Regions from separate parts of the Brevibacillus sp. NL20B1 genome, predicted to be linked through region 1. Evidence: riboswitches for the same ligand, from Rfam matches in the RefSeq annotation. Region 1 holds a riboswitch; the other holds the start of a gene.
The links. A riboswitch is a leader RNA that binds a small molecule or an ion and turns the genes downstream of it on or off. The one in region 1 is predicted to bind S-adenosylmethionine.

Region 1 (3,416 bases):
CCTGATGTTCACCAACGGGTGGATCGGCTGGTATTTGTACGAGGACGCCTACCGGGTGGCCCGGGACATGGTGCACTTTACCCAGCCGGGGCTCACGGTGGGCAGCAGCGGTTCGCAAATCGGATTTTTGTACGGGGAGATAACCATGGAACTGCGTGAACAGGTGGGGAGAGACGATCAGAACGCCGGAACCTTTTCGATCAGCAACGTCTTCTCGATCATTTCCGCGAAGCCGGCATGGACCGACGGTTTGCGGAAAGAGCGGCTCTTTTTTCTCTTTCCGTTGTCAGCGGACGATCGGGAAGAAAGCGCCATCCGCAGAAATCCTGCCTGGAACACGCTGGAAAAGCTGCCGGAGGGAACGGTGGCGCAGCTCGCCGTCTCGTTTGACCGGCTGCTGACCCATGATGAGTACTACGCCCTTTTTTCCGGCTACGATTTGGATACCACCTGGTTCGCCGTGGACACGGGGCAGGAGCGAAACCATCCGGACGCGGCGGAAGGCAGTCTGCTGCTGTCGGCCGGTGACGTGTGGGGATACGCGGAAAGAGAACTCGATTACGGCGAAGCACCGATTCAGGCACATGGCGAAGGTGAGCGGCGCGCCCGGGCGTACCTGGCGGAAATGGAGTATCTCGCGGGACAGGAACGGCTGACGAACGCCATTGGCGAGCGGCTTGTGACCGCCCGAAACCGGCTGCGCATCGAGGAACGCTGCCGCTACCTGCAGCAGAACGGTGTGCGCCTCTACGGGGCGGTCGTGACGGGCCCTGTCAAGGAACTGCTAAAGCTGCGGCAGGAGCCGTCGATCACGGCTGCCTTCGTGGGCCGGATCGACTGGTGGAACTGGGACCGGCCGAGTGCTTCGGGCCAGCGAACCAGTCCGTGAAGACTGGACAATTCGCCCAAAAAAGGGTGTTGACAGCGAGAAGACGGGGTTGTATGATTCAAACAAACGTCAAAACCGCATACGTTGGATACCTTATCCAGAGAAGGTGGAGGGACTGGCCCGATGAAACCCGGCAACCGACATGACGCTGTTCGAGCGATTCTGGCGACAGACGTGCAGCGCATGCACGGTGCTAATTCCTGCAGAAACAAAAGTATTCTGGAAGATAAGGGGGAGACGACACGCAGACGCGTATGAACAGACCTCTTTTCTTCGGGAAAAGAGGTTTTTTGTATGTGCGGAATGCTCCGGCTGGAGGCGGCAGCAGCACACACGCCGCCCGGCGGCCGCCAACATAGACAAAGCGAAAGTGCAAAGACAAGTGAATGTGAAGACAAGAGAATCTGTCAAAGGAGAGGGGATTGGACCATGGCGTATCGCGCATTGAGCGAACAAGAAGCAGTGCAGTACGTAAAACAACTGCCGGACCTGTTTGCGCCGGAAGCGGAACTGACCAGCCGGGAGATTGGTGACGGCAATCTCAACCTGGTATTCCACATCAGGGAGGAAGCGACGGGCAAAAGCGTCGTCGTCAAGCAGGCACTGCCCTACGCCCGCGTAGTGGGTGAATCCTGGCCGCTCACGCTGGACCGCGCCCGAATCGAAAGCGAGGCGTTGCGCATCCAGCACAAATACGTGCCGGATCTCGTGCCGAAGGTGTATCACTACGACGAGGAGCTGGCCCTGACCGTGATGGAAGACGTCAGCGACCACGTGATTATGCGAAAAGGCTTGATCGAGGGCAACCGCTACCCGCTGTTCGCCAAACAGATCGGCCGCTTTCTCGCCCATACGCTGTTTTACACGTCCGACTTGGGGGCGCATCCCTACGACAAAAAAGCGCTTGTCGGAAGATTCATAAATCCGGAATTGTGCAAAATCACGGAAGACCTCGTCTTTACCGATCCTTACGAAGACGCGCCGACCAACAATTTCAACCCGCTGATCAAGCGGGAGGTGGAGGCGATCTGGAACAACAAGCAGCTGAAGCTGGAAATTGCGCAGCTCAAGTACGATTTTCTCACCCGGGCGGAGGCGCTGATACACGGCGACCTGCATACCGGCAGCATCTTTGTATCGCCGACGTCGGTCAAGGTAATCGACCCTGAATTTGCCTACTACGGCCCGATCGGCTTCGACATTGGCGCGGTGATCGCCAACCTGCTGCTGAACTACGCGGGCCAGCACGGTCTGCAGCCGGACGCAGGAAAGCGGGGGGATTATCGAGAATATCTGTTGGCAACGGTGGAAGACGTTTGGAACGAGTTTGTCTCCCAGTTCGTCCAGCTCTGGCACAAACAGGCGAAAGAGCGGAGCGCCCACACCGAAGGCTTCTGGCAGGGCTACGTGCAGCGGCTGATCCGCGACGCAGCAGGCTTTGCCGGCTGTAAAATCCTGCGCCGCGTCATCGGACTGGCGGGCGTCGCCGACCTGAACAGCATCGCCGATGACCAGACCCGCGCGGAAGCAGAACGGCTGGCGCTGGCGATTGGCCAGGCGCTGATTCTGGAGCGGAACAAGGTGGAAGTATCGACAGACATCACAGATATCGTTCGGACGGTTACCGCACGATACTACCAGGAGGCTGTAGTATGACAACGACCAGCACGCCATTTGCGCCGGTCAAGTGGCAGGATGACGCGCTCGTCCTGCTGGACCAGACCCGGCTGCCCGTTGAAACGACATACCTGACACTGACGACTGCACAAGAAGTGTGGGCGGCCATCCGCCATCTGCAGGTACGCGGGGCACCGGCCATCGGCATGGCGGCCGCCTACGGTTTGTACCTCGGCATCCGCAACAGCGACGCCAACGATTTCGATACGTTTTGGCAACACCTGAGCGAACAGGCTGACTACCTCGGCACCTCTCGCCCGACGGCAGTCAACCTGTTCTGGGCCCTGGACAGGATCAAAGCACGCGTGCAGCGCGAGTCCGGCAAACCGGTGGCAGAGCTGAAGGCAGCAGTCCTGAATGAAGCCCTGTCCATCCAGCGGGAAGACGCGGAAGTGTGCCGCCGGATCGGAGAGCATCTGCTCACCCTGCTGAAAGACGGCATGGGCATCCTGACGCACTGCAATCCGGGGGCGCTCGCGACAGCAGCCTACGGCACGGCGACGGCCCCGCTCTACCTCGCCAAGGAGCGCGGCTGGAACCTGAAAGTGTACGCTGACGAGACTCGGCCTGTGCTGCAGGGGGCGCGCCTCACCGCCTACGAGCTGCAGCAGGCGGGCATCGACGTCACGCTGATTTGTGACAACATGGCGGCGATGGTGATGGCCCAGGGCAAGGTGCAGGCAGTCATCGTCGGCACGGACCGCGTGGCTGCCAGCGGTGACGTCGCCAACAAGATCGGGACCTACGGTGTTGCCGTTCTGGCACACGCGCACGGCATACCGTTTTACGTGGCGGCCCCGCTGTCTTCTATCGATCTCGACACGCCGACGGGCGCAGACATTCCGATCGA
Region 2 (3,416 bases), on a different contig from region 1:
GGGATTTGACAATGCCACGTTTCAGCCGAATCAGCAGGTGACGCGGGCACAATTTGCCACCATGCTGATCCAAGCCATGCGGGCCAAAGGGCTGCCGGTGGGGGCGTATACGGGCCGCAATCCGTTTGGCGACCTGTCCAGCTCCCATTGGGCCTACCAGCCGCTTCTAATGGCGTATAAACTGGGGATTATGCAGGGGTACCCCAACCGGACGATCAAGCCGAACCAGCCCATCTCCCGGGCGGAGATGGCCCAGATGACCGCCCGCGCCCAGAACTTGCTTTTGACCAAGCACTCAAGGTCGTCATACCGTGACGTACCGATCAGCCACTGGGCGTCTCCGGCGATCGAGGCGCTCACCTCCAGAGGTTGGCTGAAGGGCTACGGGAATCTCTTCAAGCCGCAGGGACGCGCGACCCGAGCCGAAGTAGTCGTTCTGTTGGCCAGAGTCTACAAATTGTGATCAACAATTAAAGGAGAGGACATCGAGATGAACAAAGCGACAAAAGGATTGATTGCAGCTGCAGTTGTCGGCACGGCCATTTTTACTTCCCAAGCGATGGCTGACGGCGGAAGCGCCGGCGTGCCGGGTTCTGCAGACGACCCGGTCGTGACGAAAAGCTACGTCGATCAGCAGATTCAGCGAGCGCTGGGCAGCGCAGGCGGCGGGAACAGCGGATTGACCGTGGTGGAGCTGAATCCGGGCCAGACGCTGTACGGCTTTGAAGGGACGGAATTCATCGTCCGCACCGGACAGGTGCAAGCTGTCGCCGGCAACAATGGAGACGGTCTGACCGACATTACACAGGGGGCGGATCTCCGTGCCGGTGCACCGGTTTCCCACAATCACCTGCTCCTGATCGCCCGCTCCGACAACCGCGGATTGCGGCTGGATCCGAACTACAGCGGCGTGGCCTACATCATGGTGCGCGGCAAATACGAAATCCGCTAAGTGCATATTGACACCGAAGAGAAAAACCAGTATTCTATTATGCGAATGGATACTCTTATCCAGAGTAGGCGGAGGGACTGGCCCTATGAAGCCCGGCAACCGACTTGAGCGGTGCTAACCAGCAGAACGGAAATCTGTTCTGGCCGATAAGAGGTAAGGAACGCATCAAAACAAGCACCTTTTCCTCAAACGGAAAAGGTTTTTTTTTGCATGTGCCTTCGACTGATAAGAACCTGTTTCGGCCACCACACTATTTGTATGAGTCTAAAGGAGGTCGTACACATGGCATTGCAAAAAGGTCGTCGCCTGTTCACTTCTGAATCTGTCACCGAAGGTCATCCGGATAAGATTTGTGACCAAATTTCCGACGCCATTCTGGATGCGATCCTGGCAAAGGATCCGAACGCTCGCGTTGCTTGCGAAACGTCCGTAACCACCGGTCTCGTGCTCGTGGCGGGTGAAATTACCACCAACACCTATGTGGACATTCAAAAGCTGGTGCGCGACACGATCCGCGAAATCGGTTATGATCGCGCCAAATTTGGCTTCGACGCGGACACCTGCGGCGTCATCACTGCAATCGGCGAGCAGTCTGCCGACATCGCCCTGGGGGTTGACCAGGCCCTGGAAGCGCGCGAAGGCAAAATGACCGACGAGGAAATCGAAGCGATTGGCGCTGGCGACCAAGGGTTGATGTTTGGGTTTGCCTGCAACGAAACGCCTGAACTGATGCCGCTGCCGATCAGCATGGCGCACAAGCTGGCCCGTCGTCTGACCGAGGTGCGCAAAAACGGCACGCTCAGCTATCTGCGTCCGGACGGCAAAACCCAGGTGACTGTGGAATACGACGGCGACAAGCCGGTTCGCATCGACACCATTGTCATTTCCACCCAACACGCTCCGGAAGTGACGTTGGAACAAATCAAAAAAGACCTGATGGAACACGTCATTAAGCCAATCGTTCCTGCAGAACTGCTGGATGACGAGACCAAGTATTTCATCAACCCGACCGGCCGTTTCGTGATCGGCGGTCCGCAGGGCGACGCCGGCTTGACCGGACGCAAAATCATCGTGGATACTTACGGCGGCTACGCTCGTCACGGCGGCGGCGCGTTTTCCGGCAAAGACCCGACCAAGGTGGACCGTTCCGGTGCATACGCTGCTCGTTACGTAGCGAAGAACATCGTCGCAGCAGGCCTGGCGGACAAGTGCGAAGTGCAGGTAGCGTACGCCATTGGTGTGGCACAGCCTGTGTCCATCAGCGTGGATACGTTTGGCACCGGCAAGATCGCCGAGGAGGAGCTGGTGAAGCTCATCCGCAAGCACTTTGACCTGCGCCCGGCAGGTATCATCAAACAGCTTGACCTGCGTCGTCCGATCTACAAACAGACTGCGGCATACGGTCACTTTGGGCGTAATGACCTGAATGTGCCGTGGGAGAAGACAGACAAGGCAGAAGCGCTGAAACAGGACGCTGCCGGTCTGTTGAAATAACAACCGAGTAGGGAGAGCCTAGTGCACGCACTAGGCTTTTTTTCTTGGATAGGAATGGTAATCTGGTCATAAAGGAATCCGTTCTCTGGTGTCGAATCACTATGTAGGCTTAAGGAGGGATTTTGTTGCCGAAAAGGTGGCCCTTCTTCCTTTTCATTCTGGTGTCGTTCGGTCTGGTCGTGACTGCCGGACTGCTCGGGGGTGTGCATCTTCCAAATACCTACATGCCGAAAGTGCAACATTTTCCCCCGGTTCCTACGTCTATAAGCACAAGCGGGGATGATACTGCTGCAGCGCGGGAACGAACGGTAGAAAAAGAGGATGCCGTCGTACCCAGGCAGTGGTATCGAAATCGGGTGGTGGTGCTGACTTACCACCATGTGTCGAATCAATCGAACCAACGCTATGTGATTGACCCGGACCAATTTGCCCGGCATATGGCGTTTTTGCGCGAGAATGACCTGCATCCGATTTCGTTGTCGGAGTTTTTGCGTTTTGTCGACACTGGCGTGCTGTCTACCGACAACGCCGTGCTGATTACGTTTGACGATGGATACGAGAGTTACTACACGCATGCGTTTCCCGTGCTGCGGCAGTACCAGTTTCCATCCGTCAATTTTGCTATTGCAGGTCGGCTGCGGGACACCGCGGAGCGCAAGCGAGAAAATATGACGACACCGTTGACTCGCCAACAGATAAACGAAATGCTCGTTTCCGGGCTGGTGGATATCGGCTCACACACATACAGTCTGCATGAACAAGCCGCCAGCAACGAATGGGGAGAATGGGGGCCCGAGACTGCTCCCGTTTACATGGAGGATCTGCAGCGCTTGGAAAACGAGCAGGAATACCGGAACCGATTGTACGTTGACTTTACCATGTCCCGTGTCGGCCTGAGCGATCTGGTGGGCCGACCGGTGGAAACCATATCCTTGCCGTTCGGCTTTTTTAATGACATCGTTCTGCAGAC

Region 2: another riboswitch for S-adenosylmethionine. It lies ahead of metK (methionine adenosyltransferase); the one in region 1 lies ahead of mtnK (S-methyl-5-thioribose kinase).

The regions. Positions count from the first base shown of each region.
Region 1 covers NZ_JAGTPT010000017.1:33,349-36,764, reverse strand. Annotated here, with positions in the region: gene KDN35_RS12765 (anti-sigma factor) at 1-889, shown strand, start outside; SAM riboswitch class I at 980-1,122, shown strand; gene mtnK (S-methyl-5-thioribose kinase) at 1,319-2,545, shown strand; gene mtnA (S-methyl-5-thioribose-1-phosphate isomerase) at 2,542-3,416, shown strand, end outside.
Region 2 covers NZ_JAGTPT010000031.1:22,866-26,281, reverse strand. Annotated here, with positions in the region: gene KDN35_RS17780 (S8 family peptidase) at 1-463, shown strand, start outside; gene KDN35_RS17775 (hypothetical protein) at 491-952, shown strand; SAM riboswitch class I at 1,005-1,105, shown strand; gene metK (methionine adenosyltransferase) at 1,241-2,446, shown strand; gene KDN35_RS17765 (polysaccharide deacetylase family protein) at 2,572-3,416, shown strand, end outside.